Regions from separate parts of the Tardiphaga sp. 768_D3_N2_1 genome, predicted to be linked through region 1. Evidence: predicted binding sites of a transcription regulator. Region 1 holds the regulator's gene; each other region holds the start of a gene.

Region 1 (3,274 bases):
GGCGGCCAGACCAGCGTGCCGTGTGCATGTGCCTCGACTTCTTCGACGTGACCGTCGGGCCATGCTACGCAGAGTGCCGAGACGAAATGTGCGGTGCGCTTCTCAGGCGTCGTCGCGCCGCGTTCCTGCAGCAGGCGTTCGATGCGCGTCATCGCCCCGGTGAAGTCCTTGGATTCACCAGCCCAGCGCGCCGAATAGATGCCGGGCGCGCCATCGAGGGCATTGACGACAAGGCCTGAATCGTCGGCGAAGGCCGGCAATTGCGCGACATTGGCCGCAGCAATCGCCTTGATCGCCGCATTGGCCTTGAAGGTATCGCCGGTCTCGTCGGGTTCGGGGAGGCCGAGTTCGCCGGCCGACACGGCCTCGATGCCGTAAGGGGCCAAGAGGTCGCGCATCTCGGCAAGCTTGCCGGGGTTGTGGGTGGCGATGACGAGCTTGCCAGTGATTCGACGATGTTGGGTCATGAAAAATAATACTCCGTCATGGCCGGGCTTGTCCCGGCCATCCACGTCTTCACGCGCGGCCAAGGCGCGGATGCCCGGCATGCGCCGGGCACGACGATCTCGATTCAGGTCACCGCCATCTTCTGTAATTCGACCAGCCGGCCGACGCCCTTCTGCGCCAGCGCCATCAGCTTCAGGAACTCGTCCTGCGTGAACGGCGTCTTTTCGGCGGTGCCCTGCACCTCGATGATGCGGCCATCGCCGGTCATCACGAAATTGGCGTCGGTGTCGGCTTCCGAATCCTCGGCGTAATCGAGATCGAGCACCGGGGTGCCCTGATGGATGCCGCAGGAGATTGCCGCGATATTGTCGCGCAGCACGTTGCCGCCGCCGTTCTTGAACATGTTGCGGGCTTTCATCCACGAAATGCAGTCGGCCAACGCAACCCACGCGCCGGTGATCGACGCGGTGCGGGTGCCTCCGTCGGCCTGGATCACGTCGCAATCGATAGTGATCTGGCGTTCGCCGAGTGCTTCGAGATCAACAGCAGCGCGGAGCGAACGGCCGATCAGTCGCTGGATTTCGACGGTACGGCCGCCCTGCTTGCCGGATGCGGCTTCGCGGCGGGTGCGTTCCAGCGTGGCGCGGGGCAGCATGCCGTATTCGGCAGTGACCCAGCCGCGGCCCTGGCCCTTGAGCCATGGCGGCAGCCGCTCTTCCAGCGTGGCGGTCACCAGCACATGGGTGTCGCCGAATTTCACCATGCAGGAGCCTTCGGCATATTTGACGACACCGCGTTCCAGCGACACGGCGCGCAGTTCATCGGGCGCACGACGGCTTGGCCGCATGAGAAAATCCTTCCAAATGTCCAGAGAAAGCCTGTTCGCGGTGCTTTTAGGGGCCACGGACCGTAGCGGCAAGGGCAGGGGCAGGTTCCACGCACGCAATGGTGCTTGTATCCGGCCCGCCGGAGCGACAAATTAGGTCCTCAAGGAGTTGCCTGTGGCCCACCACGATCCGATCGGCCTGATCTCGCCGCATGCCGGGCTCGCCCAGCTCAATGAGCGGTCGCGCGAGATTTTCCGGCAGATCGTCGAGAGTTATCTCGCTACCGGCGAACCTGTCGGTTCGCGCAATATTTCGCGCCTGATCACGGTTCCCCTGTCGCCGGCCTCGGTCCGCAACGTCATGTCGGACCTGGAGCAGCTTGGCCTCATCTACGCGCCGCATACCTCTGCCGGACGGCTGCCGACCGAACTCGGACTGCGATTTTTCGTCGATGCCCTGATGCAGGTCGGCGACCTCACTGAGCCGGAGCGGCAGTCGATCCAGCAGCAGCTGTCTTCGGTGGGTCGCTCGCAGACCGTGGAGGCGGCCCTCGGCGAGGCGCTGACGCGGCTGTCCGGCCTAACCCGCGCAGCGGCGGTAGTTTTGACCGCCAAGTCCAATGTGCGGTTGAAACACATCGAATTCGTCCGTCTGGAGCCCGAAAAGGCGCTGGTCGTGCTGGTGGCCGAAGACGGTCAGGTTGAAAATCGCGTCCTGACCCTGCCGCCCGGCGTGCCGTCATCAGCGCTGAACGAGGCCTCGAACTTCCTCAATGCCCGGATTCGCGGCCGGACGCTGGCCGAAGCCCGGCTGGAGCTGGAAACTGCGTTGGCCCAGAGCCAGATCGAGCTTGATCAACTGACCCAGAAGGTGATCGCCGCCGGCATCGCCAGCTGGTCGGGCGGCGAGAAGGACGATCGGCAGCTCATTGTGCGCGGCCAGGCCAATCTGCTCGAGGACCTGCACGCGCTGGAGGATTTGGAGCGTGTTCGCCACCTGTTCGACGATCTGGAAGCCAAGCGCGAGGTGATCGACCTTCTCGGCCGGGCGGAGACGGCCGAAGGTGTCCGCATCTTCATCGGCTCGGAAAACAAGCTGTTCTCACTGTCCGGCTCGTCCACGATCATTGCGCCCTATAGCGACGGCGCCGGCCATATTGTCGGCGTTCTCGGTGTCATCGGCCCGACCCGGCTGAATTATGCGCGGGTGATCCCGATGGTGGATTACGCGGCGCGCATCGTCAGCCGCATGCTCGGTGGCTGACAGGGCCGGTTCCAGATCCCGCATTCCGGCTGGTTGCGCTTGATTTTCGACGCTTAAACCCCGATATCCCGCTCAGCAATCCCACCATTTTGGCGTGTTTTTGAGAAGGCGGCGTGATGACTGATTCCAATGGGCAGAACGACAATCAGGACAAGACGGCAGCGGCCGCCGATCCGGTGGTCTCCAAGCCCTACATCATGCCGGACGATCCGGAACCGAATTCGGTCGAGGCTCTGACTAAGGAAGCCGCGGACGCGCGCGACAAGATGCTGCGCACGCTGGCGGAGATGGAAAATCTGCGCAAGCGGACCCAGAAGGAAGTCGCCGACGGCCGCACCTACGCGATTGCCAATTTCGCGCGCGACGTGCTCGACATTGCCGACAACCTGCAGCGCGCGCTCGACGCGATCCCGGCCGAAACCAAGGCGGCGGCCGATGCCGGTTTGAAGGCGTTGCTCGAAGGCGTCGAACTCACCGAGCGTTCGCTGCTCAACACGCTGGAAAAGAACGGCGTGAAGAAGTTCGATCCGTCGGGCGAGAAGTTCGATCCGAACTTCCAGCAGGCGATGTACGAAGTGCCGGATGCATCGGTGCCTGCGGGAACCGTCGTTCAGGTCGTGCAGGCCGGTTACACCATCGGCGAGCGCGTGCTGCGCCCGGCGCTGGTTGGCGTGTCGAAGGGCGGCGTCAAGGCTGCACCGGCTTCGGAGTAACAGCGTCTCTGGCTGTCATCACCC
Region 2 (3,274 bases), 2.1 Mb from region 1:
CTCCTGCAGCTTCTCACGGTCGTAGTCCGAAGTGGTCTCTTCGATCTGCGCCTTGATCTGCGCCACGCGTGCTTCGATGTCGGCCTTCTTGCCGGCGCCGTTGACGATGGTGGAGTTTTCCTTGTCGATCATCACCTTCTTGGCGCGGCCGAGCATCTGCAGGGTCACGTTTTCCAGCTTGATGCCGAGGTCTTCCGAGATCGCCTGGCCGCCGGTCAGGATCGCGATGTCCTGCAGCATGGCCTTGCGGCGATCGCCGAAGCCCGGAGCCTTCACGGCGGCAACCTTGAGGCCGCCACGCAGACGGTTGACGACGAGGGTGGCGAGAGCTTCGCCTTCGACGTCTTCAGCGACGATGACGAGCGGCTTGCCGGTCTGCACGACGGCTTCGAGCAGCGGCAGCATCTCGTTCAGCGAGGAGAGCTTCTTCTCGTTGATGAGGATGTAGGCGTCGTCGAATTCAACGCGCATCTTGTCGGCGTTGGTGACGAAGTAGGGCGAGATGTAGCCGCGGTCGAACTGCATGCCTTCGACGACGTCGAGTTCGGTTTCGAGCGACTTGGCTTCTTCAACCGTGATGACGCCTTCGTTGCCAACCTTCTTCATCGCGTCGGCGAGGAACTTGCCGATTTCGCTGTCGCCGTTGGCCGAGATGGTGCCGACCTGGGCGATTTCGTCGTTCGAGGTGACCTTCTTGGAGTTCTTGACGAGGTCAGCAACCACGGCTTCCACAGCCAGGTCGATGCCGCGCTTCAGGTCCATCGGGTTCATGCCGGCAGCGACCGACTTGGCGCCTTCACGGACGATCGCCTGGGCGAGCACGGTGGCGGTGGTGGTGCCGTCGCCGGCCGCGTCGGCCGACTTCGAGGCCACTTCGCGCACCATCTGGGCGCCCATGTTCTCGAACTTGTCGTCGAGCTCGATCTCCTTGGCGACGGTGACGCCGTCCTTGGTGATGCGGGGAGCACCGAACGACTTGTCGATGACGACGTTGCGGCCCTTCGGACCGAGGGTGACCTTCACCGCGTTGGCGAGAATGTCGACGCCGCGCAGCATCTTGTCGCGGGCATCAACGCCGAATTTTACTTCTTTGGCTGACATGTTTTGCTTCCTTGAAAATCAGGATGGAGGGGAAAGGCGCTTAAGCGGCCTTCTTCTTGGCAGGAGCGGCACCTTCGAGGACGCCCATGATGTCGCTTTCCTTCATGATCAGCAGGTCCTGGCCGTCGATCTTGACCTCGGTGCCCGACCACTTGCCGAACAGGACGCGCTCGCCAACCTTCACGTCGAGCGGGACCAGCTTGCCGGATTCGTCACGGCCGCCGGGGCCGACGGAAACGATCTCGCCCTGGGAGGGCTTCTCTTTGGCGCTATCCGGAATGATGATGCCGCCAGCTGACTTCTCTTCGGCGTCGATACGCTTGACCACGACGCGGTCGTGAAGCGGACGGAATTTCATGCAGTCCTCCTAAGTTTCTGTAGATGCTCGAGAAATTTAAATTGGCAGTCTGTGCCAACAAGTGCCAGCGCAGCTGGTCCGGACATAGGCCGAACGTTCCCCACCGGCAAGGGTCTGTACCAAATTTTTTGGCACTCAAATATGACGGGTGCCAGAATTGGTTAAGGTCCTCCGACACCAGTCCCCGGACGCGTTAGCAATCGCGGTAAGCTGCTGCTAACGCTGGGCTTTCAACTCATTATTAAACTTTTAAGCTTGTGATGAAGACGTTGCTTGCGTCACATTTCATGCATCGTGTTGTCATGGGCGAAGTGGAAGCCGGTTCGCTGCAGTCAGCGCGGTCAAAGGAGAGCAGAGCGAAGTTCGACGTCAAACCGGAATCCACTTAGCCGAATGCGCTCTGTCCATGGAGGTTGAACATGGTCTCGAGAAATGCAGCTTCTGACGATTTCAGAAAGCAGGTGCTTGGCTACGGACTGACGACGGCGCAGATCCTCTACCGCATGCCCGATCACCCCTCGCTGCTGCAGACCTATGTCTGGCAGAACTACGATCTGTTTCCGAAATTTCCGGCGCTAAAGGATTTCCTCGACTTCTGGCAAGAGAAGCTCGATGGCCCATTATTCGCGGTCACCGTCGCGCATTCGAAACTGATCAAGCCGGCCGAGCTTCGTGCCGTGGATGGCGTCTTCCGGTTGCACTAGTCCGCGCCTCTCAACGCGCCGGATGAATTGCCGCTGTGCTGAACTACCGCTAGGTTCTCCACACGCGCTGGCCGTTTGTTTGGCATTGCGCCGGGTGGGAAACACGACATGGCGAAGCTGAAGCGAACGTCAAAGAGCGCGCTGAAAACGGCTGCGACGAAGAAGTCTGCGACACGGGCGGTGGCGAAAGCGGCAAAGAAAGTCTCTGTCGGTAAACCGGCAAAGCCGAGCGCGAAGAGCGTCGCTGCGAAGCCCGGCCCGCGCCGCAAGCAGCGCGTCGCGATCAGTCACTATCAGGAAGAAGCATTTCTCGGCGACGGCCTGCGTGCCTATGCGAAGTATCGCGATCTCGGCGTCGCCGCTGCGACCAGCGGTTTGGCGCACGCGCATGTCATCCGGCTGATCGGGCCTTGCGATCCGAAAGAGGTCTCCAAGCTTCACTATCACGATGCCGAGTTTCAGCTGGTCTATGTGCTGAACGGATGGGTGAAGACTTACATGGAGGGCGAGGGCGAGACATTGATGCGTCAGGGCTCGAGCTGGACCCAGCCGCCGCGCATCAGGCACCTGATCCGCGATTACTCCGACAATTGCGAATTGCTGGAAGTGATCCTTCCGGCGGAGTTCAAGACGGTGGAAGTCCGGTAGTTCGCGTGCGGAAATGCGACGCGTGCCTTGTTCGCGCGTCGCAGTGACGTTGAATCAGCTATGCTGAGCCCGTCGCTGCCCTGGCTCTCAACGAGTATCTCATGACTGCATCCGTTCCGGTTTTCGACGGTCACAACGATGTGCTGCTGCGGCTGTACAAATCGCAATCGCACGATCCGGTATCCGACTTCCTGACCGGGGAAGCCGCCGGTCACATCGACCTGCCGAAGGCGAAGGCCGGCGCGTTCGTCGGCGGGCTGTTCGCGCTGTATTCGCCGGCGGCTCAGGCGTCATCGGGATTCATGGCGCAGATGACGGGCGGACGCTACGCCGTGCCGCTTCCCGAGCCGCTGACGATGGACGAGGCGCGCAATTCCGTCGTCGCCGAACTGGCCATCCTGCTGCAGCTCGAACGCGCTTCCGCAGGCGCGGTGGCGATCTGCACCACTACCGCCGAAATCCG
Region 3 (3,274 bases), 5.1 Mb from region 1:
CGGCGCCATTGATGACGGTGGTGTTTTCCTTGTCGATCACCACCTTCTTGGCGCGGCCGAGCATCGCCAGCGTGACGCTTTCCAGCTTCATGCCGAGGTCTTCCGAGACGAGCTGACCGCCGGTCAGGATCGCGATGTCTTCCAGCATCGCCTTGCGGCGATCGCCGAAGCCCGGCGCCTTGACGGCCGCAACCTTGAGGCCGCCGCGCAGGCGGTTGACGACGAGGGTAGCGAGGGCTTCGCCTTCGACGTCCTCAGCGATGATCAACAGCGGCTTGCCCGACTGTACGACGGCTTCAAGCACCGGCAGCATAGCCTGCAGGCTGGAGATCTTCTTCTCGACGAGCAGGATGTAGGCATCTTCGAGCTCTGCCGTCATCTTCTCGGCATTGGTCACGAAATAGGGCGACAGATAGCCGCGGTCGAACTTCATGCCTTCGACGATGTCGACTTCGGTATCGAGCGACTTGTTCTCTTCGACCGTGATGACGCCTTCGTTGCCGACCTTCTGCATCGCCTGGGCGATCATCTTGCCGATGGCGCTGTCGCCGTTGGCCGAGATGGTGCCGACCTGGGCGACTTCAGCGGAGGAAGCAACCGGCTTGGCGCGCTTCTCGATGTCCTTGATGACGGCGGTGACGGCGATGTCGATGCCGCGCTTGAGGTCCATCGGGTTCATGCCGGCAGCGACCGACTTGGCGCCTTCACGCACGATCGCCTGGGCGAGCACGGTGGAGGTGGTGGTGCCGTCGCCGGCATTGTCGTTGGTCTTCGAGGCGACCTCGCGCAGCATCTGCGCGCCCATGTTCTCGAACTTGTCCTCGAGCTCGATCTCCTTGGCGACGGTGACGCCGTCCTTGGTGATGCGGGGAGCGCCGAAGCTCTTCTCGATCACGACATTGCGGCCCTTCGGACCGAGCGTGACCTTGACGGCGTTGGCGAGGATGTCGACGCCGCGCAGCATGCGATCGCGCGCGTCTCCGGAGAATTTAACGTCTTTGGCTGCCATGTGAGATGACTCCTTGTGAGAACCCTCATCCTGAGGAGCGGGCACTTGCCCGCGTCTCGAAGGATGAGCTGATGGGGTATAACTTGCGGCTCATCCTTCGAGACGGCGGCTGCGCCGCCTCCTCAGGATGAGGGAGAGTGTGTGGCGGCTTAGGCGATCACGCCCATGATGTCCGACTCCTTCATGATGAGGAGTTCTTCGCCGTCGAGCTTGATCTCGGTGCCCGACCACTTGCCGAACAGAACCTTGTCGCCGACCTTGATGTCGATCGGGATCAGCTTGCCGGCTTCGTCGCGGCCGCCAGGGCCGACGCCGACGACTTCGCCTTCAGACGGCTTTTCCTTGGCGCTGTCCGGGATGATGATGCCGCCCTTGGTCTTCTCGTCGGCGACGATGCGCTTGACGACGACGCGGTCGTGCAGCGGGCGGAATTTGGTCTTGGCCATGGGAGTGTCCCTTTGGGTTTGCGATCTGGGTGCCATCACGGAGGCGGGCAGGGATCCAGCCGGACCGCTCGGGGCGGCCGGCTCATTCCCTTAGCAATCGCGCTCCGGGAGTGCTAATTGAGCGTCCGGGAGATATGGCCAGACGCTTTTTGAGTCAAGCGAGGCCTTAAGGCCTTGGTGAGGCCAATATAGGATGATCTGGAAACCATAATGGAGAGTCGGCGTAATTCTGCCGACCTCATTGCGCTGTCAGGTGTTTTGCGCTTGGCTGCCGGGATGGGCAGCCGGGGAATTTGCTCTAGGGGATGATATGATCAGGTCACGCTACGCCCGCACGGTCGCCAATCTGGCGATCGCCTCATCTTTGGCGCTGTCGCTGGGCGGGTGCGGCTCGTATAGCGGCTTCAGCGGTTTCAGTCTGGGGAACTCGCAGCCGACACCACCGCCGGAGCCCCCGCCGGCGCCGGAGCTGCCAGCCTCGATCCGCTCGGAAGAACTCGTCGGTCGCTGGGGTCTGGCGTCCTACATGAACCCCAACGATCGCGTTCGCACCGAGAACGCCGCGCGCGGCCAGTGCAAGCAGCCCTATATCATCGGTCAGGGCGCCACCGGTGGCGTCATCATGCATCTCGCCGACGAAGCGACGCCGCAGGAATTGCGCCTCAAGGGCTCACAGAGCGGCAAGAACTATATCGGCCCGGCTGGTCCCGCTGGCGGCGAGAAGGATCGCGAGATCGTCTCCTTCGATGGCCGGATTCTCGTCACGCGCTTCATCGACAAGGACGCAGCGGTCCGCTACGGCAACATGGTCTATGTCCGCTGCGCACCGAAGGCGTAGGGCGGGTCCCGCTATTCTGCTGACAATGTGAGATCATGCACCGACTGCGCGACCTTGTTTTCGGACCGGGCCGCGCGGTCCTCGTGCTGGCATTCACCCAGATCCTGACCTGGGGCATCCTGATCTATCCACCGGTGCTGACCATGCCGCATGTCACGGCGGCACATGGCTGGTCGCTGGCCTTCGGCATGGCGGGCTTTTCGCTGGGGCTGATCGTATCGGGACTGCTGTCGCCGGTGGTTGGTGGGTTGATCGACCGTCACGGCGGCAATGTCGTCATGGCATCGGGCGCATTGGCCGGCGCCCTGGGTCTCGCTCTGTTTTCAATCGCCGATCATCCCGCGACCTATCTGGCCTGCTGGCTGTTGCTCGGCGCTGCAATGTCTGCGTCGCTCTACGATCCCGCCTTCGCGACGCTGACGCGGATCTTCGGGGCTTCGGCGCGGCGGCAGATCACCTTCGTGACCTTTGCCGGCGGCTTTGCCTCGACGGTCGGCTGGCCTGCCACGCATTTGCTTCTGGAGAATGTCGGCTGGCGCGGGACCTATCTGACCTTTGCAGCCGTCTTCGCCTTTGTCGTTGCGCCGCTTCATGCCTTTGCATTGCCGCGCCATGTCGCCGCCGCACCTCTGCCCGTGGCGGACGCCGTTGTCGTCCCCCAGCAGGCAACCCTGCGCCCGGAAGGCTGGCCATTCATCCTGCTGGCGGCGGCCTTCTCGCTTTACAGCTTCATTCTGTCGGGCGTGACGTCGAACCTGCTGGCGCTGCTGGAGCGCGGCGGGCTCAGTGCTGCAACGGCGGTGACCATCGGCGCGATGTTCGGCCCGGCGCAGGTGGCGTCGCGGCTGGCTGACTTCATGCTGGTGGGACGCACCCATCCGCTGTGGATCGCGCGCGGGGCGGTGGTGCTCGTGGTGTCGGCCTTCGCGATGCTGGCCTTTGCGGGGATCTCGTTTCCGCTGGCGGCCTTGTTCGCCATCG

What was found. The regulator HrcA, encoded in region 1, represses chaperone genes, less so after heat shock. The targets are predictions, from matches to a motif close to GTTAGCACTCNCNNNNNGNGAGTGCTAAC.
Region 2: a site for HrcA is predicted at 1,587-1,615, ahead of AB8A27_RS15500 (co-chaperone GroES). Genes of this name have one in related genera too.
Region 3: a site for HrcA is predicted at 1,545-1,573, ahead of AB8A27_RS01225 (co-chaperone GroES). Genes of this name have one in related genera too.

Annotation. Positions count from the first base shown of each region.
Region 1 is NZ_CP197245.1:5,378,215-5,381,488, forward strand. It holds gene rdgB (RdgB/HAM1 family non-canonical purine NTP pyrophosphatase) at 1-467, opposite strand, end outside; gene rph (ribonuclease PH) at 572-1,294, opposite strand; gene hrcA (heat-inducible transcriptional repressor HrcA) at 1,449-2,537, shown strand; gene grpE (nucleotide exchange factor GrpE) at 2,654-3,250, shown strand.
Region 2 is NZ_CP197245.1:3,273,764-3,277,037, reverse strand. It holds gene groL (chaperonin GroEL) at 1-1,101, opposite strand, end outside; gene AB8A27_RS15500 (co-chaperone GroES) at 1,142-1,459, opposite strand; gene AB8A27_RS15495 (usg protein) at 1,879-2,163, shown strand; gene AB8A27_RS15490 (cupin domain-containing protein) at 2,272-2,811, shown strand; gene AB8A27_RS15485 (dipeptidase) at 2,913-3,274, shown strand, end outside.
Region 3 is NZ_CP197245.1:246,303-249,576, reverse strand. It holds gene groL (chaperonin GroEL) at 1-1,009, opposite strand, end outside; gene AB8A27_RS01225 (co-chaperone GroES) at 1,159-1,455, opposite strand; gene AB8A27_RS01220 (hypothetical protein) at 1,766-2,293, shown strand; gene AB8A27_RS01215 (MFS transporter) at 2,329-3,274, shown strand, end outside.